3 regions of the Rhodoligotrophos appendicifer genome follow, and region 3 is predicted to be linked to each of the others. Evidence: predicted binding sites of a transcription regulator. Region 3 holds the regulator's gene; each other region holds the start of a gene.
What was found. Region 3 encodes PhoB, which activates phosphate uptake and scavenging genes when phosphate is short. Its sites were predicted from a motif close to TGTCATNNANCTGTCAT; they were not measured.

Region 1: a site for PhoB is predicted at 1,728-1,744, ahead of FKM97_RS18055 (YdcH family protein). Genes of this name have one in related genera too.
Region 2: a site for PhoB is predicted at 1,227-1,243, ahead of phnG (phosphonate C-P lyase system protein PhnG). Genes of this name have one in related genera too.

The regions. Positions count from the first base shown of each region.
Region 1 is NZ_VHKL01000008.1:108,704-111,908, reverse strand. Features, by position in the region: gene FKM97_RS18070 (5-(carboxyamino)imidazole ribonucleotide synthase) at 1-810, opposite strand, end outside; gene purE (5-(carboxyamino)imidazole ribonucleotide mutase) at 813-1,310, opposite strand; gene FKM97_RS18060 (YdcH family protein) at 1,403-1,606, opposite strand; gene FKM97_RS18055 (YdcH family protein) at 1,761-1,943, shown strand; gene FKM97_RS18050 (acyl-CoA synthetase) at 2,009-3,205, opposite strand, start outside.
Region 2 is NZ_VHKL01000001.1:664,146-667,350, forward strand. Features, by position in the region: gene FKM97_RS03135 (carbon-phosphorus lyase complex subunit) at 1-126, opposite strand, end outside; gene phnH (phosphonate C-P lyase system protein PhnH) at 126-719, opposite strand; gene phnG (phosphonate C-P lyase system protein PhnG) at 728-1,204, opposite strand; gene FKM97_RS03150 (serine hydrolase domain-containing protein) at 1,360-2,379, shown strand; gene FKM97_RS03155 (hypothetical protein) at 2,391-2,771, shown strand; gene FKM97_RS03160 (sulfotransferase domain-containing protein) at 2,886-3,205, shown strand, end outside.
Region 3 is NZ_VHKL01000001.1:544,526-547,730, reverse strand. Features, by position in the region: gene FKM97_RS02525 (aspartate aminotransferase family protein) at 1-722, opposite strand, end outside; gene FKM97_RS02520 (GcrA family cell cycle regulator) at 1,124-1,639, shown strand; gene phoB (phosphate regulon transcriptional regulator PhoB) at 1,663-2,355, opposite strand; gene phoU (phosphate signaling complex protein PhoU) at 2,352-3,089, opposite strand; gene pstB (phosphate ABC transporter ATP-binding protein PstB) at 3,116-3,205, opposite strand, start outside.

The DNA of each region.
Region 1 (3,205 bases), on a different contig from region 3:
GACGATCAGCGCCTCTCTTCCGTTTTGCCGGGTGACGAACAGCTCCACCGCCAGCACGCCGACGAAATCGAGGGCCTCTGCGATGACCCGACCAATGCGTTCAGCCTCGTTCGCCGTCTCTGCCGACACGCGGGCCGGTACGGTGGAGGTTTTGAGGATGTGGTTCTCGTGGTGGTTCTCGACGATCTCGTAGGGCGCGATCTGTCCGGCGGCACTCCGCGCCACGATGACGGAGCACTCAAGCGCGAAGGGCACGAATCCCTCGAGAACGCAGGGTGCATTCCCGATCTCAGACCAGACCGACTCCGGATCTGTCTCGCCACGTATGGCGATCTGCCCCTTGCCGTCATAGCCGAAGCGGCGGGTCTTCAGGATGGCCGGCCGGCCGATGTCCCGAAGCGCTGCGCCGAGATCCGCGGCCGAATCGACGGCGGCGAAGGGAGCGACAGAGAGCCCGAGGCTGCTTACGAAATGCTTCTCGTCGAGACGGTCCTGGGTGAGACGCAGGGCGCGTTCGCCCGGGAGGACCGGCACCTTCGACGCGAGGAAAGCGACAGTGAAATGCGGCACATTTTCGAATTCGAAGGTCACCCGGTCGACGCTGTCGACGAAGCGGGAAAGCGCCGCCTCGTCGTCATAGGCAGCGCAGGTGTGATGGCGCGTGACGTCGAAGGCGGGACTGTCGGGGTCGGGACAATAGACATGGCTGCGAAGACCGAGTTCGGCTGCGGCAAGGGCAAGCATGCGCCCGAGCTGCCCGCCGCCGAGAATGCCGATGGTGCCGCCTGGGGCAAGGGGAGGGGGTGTCACCCTTAGGCTCCCTCGACAGGAAACTCGGCCACCGCATCCGTCTGCGCCCGGCGCCAGGCGGCCAGACGCGCCGCAAGGGACGGGTCCGACAAGGCCAGGACGCTCGCCGCGAGCAATGCCGCATTGATTGCCCCCGGCCGGCCGATGGCCAGGGTGCCGACCGGGATGCCGGCCGGCATCTGGACGATGGACAGCAGGCTGTCCTGCCCGTGCAGCGACTTGCTCTCGATCGGCACGCCGAAGACGGGCAAGGGAGTCATGGATGCGGCCATGCCCGGCAGATGTGCCGCACCGCCAGCTCCGGCGATGATCACCTTGATGCCCTTGGCCTGGGCGGAACCCGCGAATTCATAGAGGCGATGCGGTGTGCGATGGGCGGAAATGATCCTCGCCTCATGAGAAACGCCCAGCGCTTCCAATATCTCGGTAGCGTGCCGCATCGTCGTCCAGTCGGACTGACTGCCCATGATGACCGCAACCTGGGGATTCTTGTCGCTCATGGCGTCTCCGAAGGGGCAACAGAGGCCCGAAAAAGGCGCGGATTATAAGGAAGGAAGGGGGTTCTGCAACCAGCGAAATTCGATGGCCTTGCTCACGCGATGATATCGGGGATCATCTGGTCCTCGATCAACGAGATCTTGTCCTTGAGCATGAGCTTTTGCTTCTTCAGGCGCCGCAGTTGCAGCTGGTCGCGCGCATTTGCCTCTTCGAGACTGGCGATCGCCACGTCGAGATCACGGTGCTGCTCCCGCAGATTGGCGAGCTTCTGCCGCAGATCTTCTGACTGGCCATCCATAAGGCGATCCTCCTGACCGCAAATTGTTGTGACTGAGGCGCTGCAGCGCAGGCGGCGTCCAGACTATACACCGGTCTGCGGAGGACTGGAATTCGACAAGTCAAACCCAATATGTCAATCTTGTCATGTGACGTTCAACGACAGGAGTGTGCCCATGTCCCTTCAGAATCATCTGGATGAACTGATGAATAAGCACCGGAACCTGGACGGCAAGATACACGACGCCGAGGCTCATCCATCCATAGATCCTCTGGAGGTTTTGGAGCTCAAGAAAGAGAAGCTCCGATTGAAGGACGAAATCAGCCGCATCGAGGCGCGCCTCGACAGCAGGCACTAGGCGGGCTCTTCCGCTCGCGGTCTTCGCATTCGGAAGCAGCTCTCGAAGAGTTGGACACTGGGGACCTAGATGTCCCTGGCGAGATCCCGAAGCTTGAACTTCTGAATCTTTCCTGTCGACGTTTTCGGCAGTTCCAAGAACACGACATGCCGCGGCGCCTTGTAACGGGCAAGCGCGCCACGGCAATATTCTATGATATCCTCGACACTTGCCGATTTGCCGGGCTTGAGCTCCACGAACGCGCAAGGGGACTCGCCCCAGCGCTCGTCCGGCTTCGCGACCACCGCCGCCGCTTGCACGGCCGGGTGTTTGTAGAGCACATCCTCCACCTCGATGGAGGAGATATTCTCCCCTCCTGAAATGATGATGTCCTTGGATCGATCCTTGATCTGGATGTAGCCATCGGCATGCATCACGCCGAGATCGCCCGAATGGAACCAGCCGCCGGCAAAGGCATCCTCGGTGGCCTTGGGGTTCTTGAGATACCCTTTCATGACGATGTTGCCACGGAACATGACCTCGCCGATCACCTCTCCATTGGCGGGCACAGCCTCCATCGTGTCCGGATCCATCACCGCCAAGTCGTCGAGAGCGGGATAGCGGACGCCTTGCCGCGCTTTCTTTTGCGCCCGCGCAGCTGCATCGAGGGCGTCCCACTCCTGCTTCCACTCGTTCACGACAGCCGGCCCATAAGTCTCGGTGAGGCCATAGACATGGGTAACCTCGAAGCCGGCATCCGCCATGGCCGAAAGGACCGCTTCCGGTGGCGGCGCGGCAGCGGTGATGAAGCTCACCGTGTGGGTGATCGGCCGCTTCTCCTCTTCGGTCGCATTGAGCAGCATCGACATGACGATCGGTGCCCCGCAGAGATGGGTCACCTTTTGGGCGGTGATGGCCTCATACATGGCCGCCGCCCGGACCGCGCGCAGGCAGACATGGGTGCCGACGGCGACCGACACCGACCAGGGAAAGCACCAGCCGTTGCAGTGGAACATGGGCAATGTCCACAGATAGACCGGATGCTTGCCCATATTGCCGGAGATGACATTGGCATAGCCCATGAGATGGGCGCCGCGGTGATGGTACACGACTCCTTTGGGATTGCCGGTCGTGCCGGACGTATAATTGAGCGAGATCGCATCCCACTCGTCGTCGGGTGCCGACCAGAGGTAATGCGGATCGCCTTCGGCCAGGAACGCCTCATAGTCCAGAGCGCCGAGCCGGGCCCCCGTCTGCGGGAATTCTGGATCATCATAGTCGAT
Region 2 (3,205 bases), 120 kb from region 3:
GCTGAGCTGCTGTGCGATCTGGGGGATCGAGATCTCCGGCACGTCGAGATCGCCCCGACGCTCCTCGGCCAGGAGACGGTGGGCATTGTCGATGGCTTTCTCGCCGCCCTTGACCGCCACATACATCAGGAATGCTCCTCGAACTGAATGGTCGTGCTCCTGGGAATGGCGGCGATCGCGTTGGGTGCGGCGAAGATCACGTCGCAACCCATGGGAAAGCGGCGATGATTTGCAGACAGCTCCGCCCAGAAGGGAGGATGGTCGGGTGAAACGCCGAGCCGATGGTCCGTCTCGATCCCGGGGCCCGTGAGGATCAGGGATCCTGCAGGCTGCAGCGCATCCACCTGCACGATGAGCGTGGTCGAGCGGTCCGAATATTCGGGTGTTCCCAGACTGAAGGCGTCCAGAGGTCCCACGCTTTGGGGATCTGCAATGACCGCAAAGGCCGCCCGGGCGCGGCTCTCCACCAGGGGCGCGCCGCAATGAAAGCGAAGGAACCCTGCGACCGCGGCGTTATCGAGGGGAGCATCGAGCCACAGGGGCGTGTCCATGTCCGCCAGTGTCAGAAGCAGGATCGCCGTGGTGAGGTGGAGCGGCGGCGGAGCCTGTTCCAGGCCGACGAGGGTCTTGATGTGACCGGGGCGCGATACGGCCTCCAGGATCTGGCGGAAGGCGTCTGCGGATTGTGTGTCGGGTGCCGCAAATCCTGGGACCGGCATGTCGAGCCTCATTCGTCTTCACCGCGAACCAGCGTGAAGAAATCGACCTTTGTCGCGGCAGCCTTCGACGCCCGTTCGTGCCGCTTTCGGGCTTGGGCGGCGGCCAGGGGAGTGATGACCGAATCCAGGATCCGCGCCCGCGCTTCGCCGTGCTGAAGCAGGGCGTCATAGACCGCGGCGATCTCCGCATGCCTCAGATCCGTCCCCATCACATAGGCCTGTCCGAGGACCGCAGCGCCGTCGAGCTCGACCGCACAGCGCGTCACCGTGGCCTCTCCGACATTGAAGGGCGCACCTGACCCGCCGATCCTGCCGCGCAGCATGACGAGCCCCGTTTCCGGCGCCCTGAGCATGCGATAGGAGGGACGTGTCGGTTCCTCCGCCCAATGCCGCGCCAGGGTCTCGCTCGGCGCCTTGGCGAGGACGGACATCCAGTGCTGTCGCAAGGGGGTGGAGGGTTCAGTGTCTGAAAGCAAAGTCGTCATCGGCACCTTCAATCACGCGCAGTTGAAGGTTTGGTGACGGTCGGATCTCGATCGCATGACACCCGAAACGGGCCTTTGGTCAATTTGGCGTGATTTTTCGCGGATTCCTCGGCCGTGGAGGTGATTATCGGCTGTGATCACCCCAGTTGAGGGCGATGCAGCGCAGAACCTTCTTGTCTCTCCTCCTGACCGCCCCTTTGGTGCCCGGTGCAGCAATGGCCGCACCGTCGCGCGAAGCCTATGCGGCGGTGATACAGAAGGCGGCGGAGCTCGACCCTTTGCGGACCCTCATCATCGCCAAAGACGGGGACGTCGTCGGGGAACAGGCCTATGGCGGCGCTTCCCTTTCAGCGCCGAGGAACATCAAGTCGGCGTCGAAGTCGGTCGTTTCGGCCTTGGTCGGCATCGCGATCGACAAGGGCGTGCTGTCCGACACGGACCAGAAAATTGCGCCTCTCCTGAAGCGTGACCTGCCGCAGGATGCCGATCCGCGCCTCGAAGACGTCACCATCGGAAATCTCCTCTCCATGCAGGCGGGACTGGGACGCACCTCCGGTCCCAATTACGGCCGCTGGGTGTCGAGCGCCAACTGGGTCCGGTCGGCATTGGCACAGCCCTTTGCAGACGATCCGGGCGGGCAGATGCTCTATTCGACCGGCTCGACGCACCTTCTGTCGGCAATTTTGACCCGCGAGACCGGCCGTTCCACCTTCGCCCTTGCGCAGGACTGGCTGGGCCCGGTCGACGGATTTGCCATCAGTGCCTGGGCACGCGACCCGCAGGGCGTCTATCTCGGCGGCAACGAAATGGCGATGCGTCCGAGCTCGCTGCTGGCCTTTGGCGAACTCTACCGCAATGGCGGCAAGACGCCTGAGGGACAGCAGGTCGTCCCCGCCGCTTGGATCCAGCAGTCCTGGCAGCAGCGCACCACCTCCCGTTACAATGGTGACGGTTATGGATATGGCTGGTTCCTGCGCCGGATCGCCGATCACGATGTGCGTTACGCCTGGGGCTATGGCGGGCAGATGCTGTATATCATTCCATCGCTGGAACTGACGGTGGTCATCACTTCCGACCCTGGGCAGCCTTCGGCGCGGACCGGCTACCGCGACGGTCTGCACGGCTTGGTGGCGGAAATCATTGCGGAAACAGAGGCCGGGGGCGGGCGATCGTGAGGATCCGTGACATGTCGGTGATCAGGCATACAGGGGCGATTTTCTTACTCTTTCTAACAATGACTTTCCCAATCTCGCCGGGAGTGGCGGCGGAACAAAATCCCATTTTCGCCTATAACGGCAACCGCTTCATCGTGCAGACGCGCACCTCGGGACCCACCATCTACCTTCAGGCGTTCCGCGCCGCTGGCGAACTCGTCTGGGAACCCTTTGCGCGCGTCTCCTATCCGTCTCAAGCTGCGCTGGAGGCGCGCCGCAAGCAAGTCCGAGGCGGTCAGGCCCAGGGTAATCTCGCAGAGCGGATCTACTTCACCGGCAAACCCGCCGGGTTCTCTGACGTCGACCTCTATCGGAGCGAGAATACCCGCATGCATGGTGAAATCGGACGCTAGCAGAGCGGGAATTCACAGCCTCAGCCTGTGAATTCCTGCTGGCCAGCCCTCGGGAATTCTGGCAGTTCTTCGGCACAATTGGGCCATGTCCATGGTCATGCCAGGGAATCGCGGATGCTCGACAGTCGGGGAAACAAGGTCCTCCTCTTTCAGGACGCAAGTCTGAAGCGTTTTTTCCACAATGCCGTGGTCAAGACGCAGCGGGTCAGGATCGTGTCCTTCCCGCGCTCGGGTCGGACTTGGCTGCGGGTCATGCTGCATGATCTGGGGGTTGATCCGCAGTTCACCCATGCCGGCGCCAAGGGCGACATGCGGCTGCTGCCATCGGAAGTCTCTCGCTTCAACGAGCGGCTCTACAACAAACGCGTGGTCCATCTCACGCGCGATCCGCGCGACGTGATCGTTTCCTATTTCTATCACATGACGAAGAAGGA
Region 3 (3,205 bases):
ACGGCGACGATGTCGGGAATTATGCCGGCCCATTCATGCGCGAACAGCTTCCCGGTCCGACCCATTCCGCACTGGACCTCATCGCAGAGGAGCAGGATGCCCTCTTCATCGCAAAGAGCGCGCAGTGCGCGCAAGCTGCTGTGAGGCCAGACGCGCAGGCCGCCCTCACCGAGGATGGGTTCGATCAAAACGCCTGCCGTCTCAGGTCCGATCGCGGCCTTAATGGCTGCTATGTCACCGAAGGCCACTTGATCGAAGCCTTCCACGGGGGGTCCGAAACCCTCCAAATGCTTCTGCTGGCCGCCGGCCGCGATCGTCGCGAGTGTTCGGCCGTGAAACGCGCCTTCGATGGTCACAATGCGATAGCGTTCCGGGGCACCTTTTGCCCAATGATATCGACGCGCCATCTTGACGGCACATTCGATTGCCTCGGCGCCAGAGTTACAGAAGAACACCGTGTCGGCGAAGCTTGCTGCGATCAATCGCTCCGCGAGTCTTTGCTGACCCGGGATCTCGAAGATATTCGAGGTATGCCAGAGCTTCTCAGCCTGGTCTTTCAGCGCCTGCACCAGATGAGGATGTGCATGGCCAAGCGCGTTGACGGCAATGCCGGAGCCGAAATCGAGGTAGCTTTCGCCCTCGGCTGTAAAGAGATGTGCACCGACGCCCCGATCGAACGCTACGGGCATGCGAGCATAGGTGGGCAGGACCGCCGCAACCATTCGTCACTCCAAAAATCAAAGTGCCGCCGGTGTTCCGGCGGCACATGAGGCTGAAATCCCAGGTCAAGCTTAGTTTTTATAGGCTTTTTGAGAGCTAAGGTCAACGCGAAGGGCGAATTGCCGGGGCCTGAGTCAGAGCGCCACATGGACTGAGGAGTCCTGCAACCCGTAACTTTTAATTAACCAATTCCGATATCGGGCGCCGGAGAATTTCCTCTTGGGGAAAACCCCTCCGATTCGAGGTGTCGCGATTGCTAAGAGACCCCAAAACTAGTAGGGTGAATCCCTGGGAACTACGAAATATTGTCATTTTAACTAGGTATAGTCGTTTTGCGTCGGAGTGGATCTTTTCGCCGGCAAGCGTCAGGCGATTCTGCCAACACTTTCAGCGGGGTATTTTAATGTGGACCGATGAACGGGTTGATCTTCTGAAGCAACTTTGGAACGAAGGCCTCAGTGCCAGCCAAATTGCTAATAAGCTAGGAGAAGTCACTCGAAACGCGGTAATCGGCAAAGTTCACCGCTTGGGCCTCTCCGGCCGAGGGACGCCAGCACGAACGCAGCATAGCCGACCGCGCGTAAAGAGCCGGACGCACGGCGCGCCGGGTAAAATAACCCAGTTCCCGACAATGGGATCAAGCGCTCTGAAGGTCGAAGTTGAGACCGTCGCGGAGGCTTCGCCCGCGCCGAAGCCGATGCCTCTGCGGCAAGTGAATACATCGACGAGCGATCGTGTCAGTATCCTGCAATTGAGCGATAAGACGTGCAGATGGCCTCTGGGTGAGCCGGGAACCGAAACCTTCCACTTCTGCGGATGCTTGCCGAAAAGCGGTCTTCCCTATTGCGATACCCACGCTCGCTTGGCCTATCAGCCGCTTCAAGATCGGCGTCGCCTGAAGGTCAGAGGCGCAGCCTGATTTTCAAACCCGGGTCTGGGATATCAAGTGAACCTTTCGTCGAACGAATAACCCACCCCGCGTACGGTCCTGATCGGGTCTGCTTCCTTGCCCCGATTCAGGACGTTGCGCAAACGTCCGACATGCACGTCGACCGTTCTCTCATCGATGTAGATATCACGACCCCACACCGCGTTTAGAAGCTGCTCGCGACTATAAACGCGGCCTGCATTCCGCAAAAGATGCTCGAGAAGCTTGAACTCCGTCGGCGAGAGTGGGATGTCGCGGCCATTGCGGGTGACGCGCCTCGTTCTCAGGTCAACCTGAAGTTCACCAGCACGCAACACGTCAGCCACTATTTCCGGATTTGACCGACGGAGAACCGTTCGCACTCGTGCTACCAGTTCCGGCACAGAAAATGGTTTGACGACATAGTCGTCGGCCCCTGTTGCCAAGCCTCGGACGCGCTCCTGTTCTTCACCGCGGGCTGTCAGCATGATGATGGGAATGTCGCGTGTCTCACTCCGAGAGCGCAAGCGGCGACACAGCTCGATCCCTGAAAGCCCCGGCAGCATCCAATCCAGGATGATGAGGTCCGGGCGTTCCTCTTCTACCAGGACCTCGACTTCATCCCCGTTCATGGCACTCCGGGCACGAAAGCCTTCCGCTTCAAAATTGTAGGACAGCAGAACCTGCAGGGGTTCCTCGTCTTCTACAATCAAAATCGATGCGTTCATTGATCTACACTTGTCTTATTACCATTTCCAGCGTAGCGGATATTAGTCATACTCGTGGTATCGCTCTTGGGACGGTCATCATTAAGAGTTTGACCATGAACCAAGTAGTAGACATTCTCGGCTATGTTTGTGCAGTGATCACCGATGCGCTCTATATTTTTGGCGGCAAATAACAGGTGCGTGCACGATCCAATCGTTCTTGGATCTTCCATCATATAGGTCAACAATTCCCGGAACAGTGCATTATAGAGGCTATCAATAGCTTCGTCGGAGCGCCAGACTTCCATTGCCTTGTCTGCATCATGCTGGACGAGGGCATCAAGAACCAGCTTGAGCTGCTCGAGAGCAAGCCGCCCCATCTGATTAATGCCGGAGTATCCAGATGTCGGCCTTCCATCCGAAATGGCGAAGCTGCGTTTAGCGATGTTCTTGGCGAGATCGCCGATGCGCTCAAGATCCATTGCAGTGCGCAGGCCGACGACGACATGCCGCAAATCGCGCGCCATCGGCTGCCGCTTGGCGATGAGCAGGATCGAACGTTCTTCGACCTGATGTTCGAGGTCATCGAGCTTCTGGTCCCGCTTGATGATCTCCGATGCGCGTTCCACGTCGCGCTTTTCCAACGCATCGATCGCGCCCGCGAGTTGCTCCTCAGCCAGCCCACCCATTTGGGCTAAGCGGGTGTTGAAAGCAGCGATTTCTTCGTCGAATGATTTGACGATGTGTTCGCTCACGTCATTATCCTTTTCAATGGGCACAATCAGCCGAAGCGGCCTGTGATGTATTCTTCAGTTTTCTTGTTCGAAGGAGCTGTAAAGATCTTCTCAGTGACATCGAATTCCATCAACTC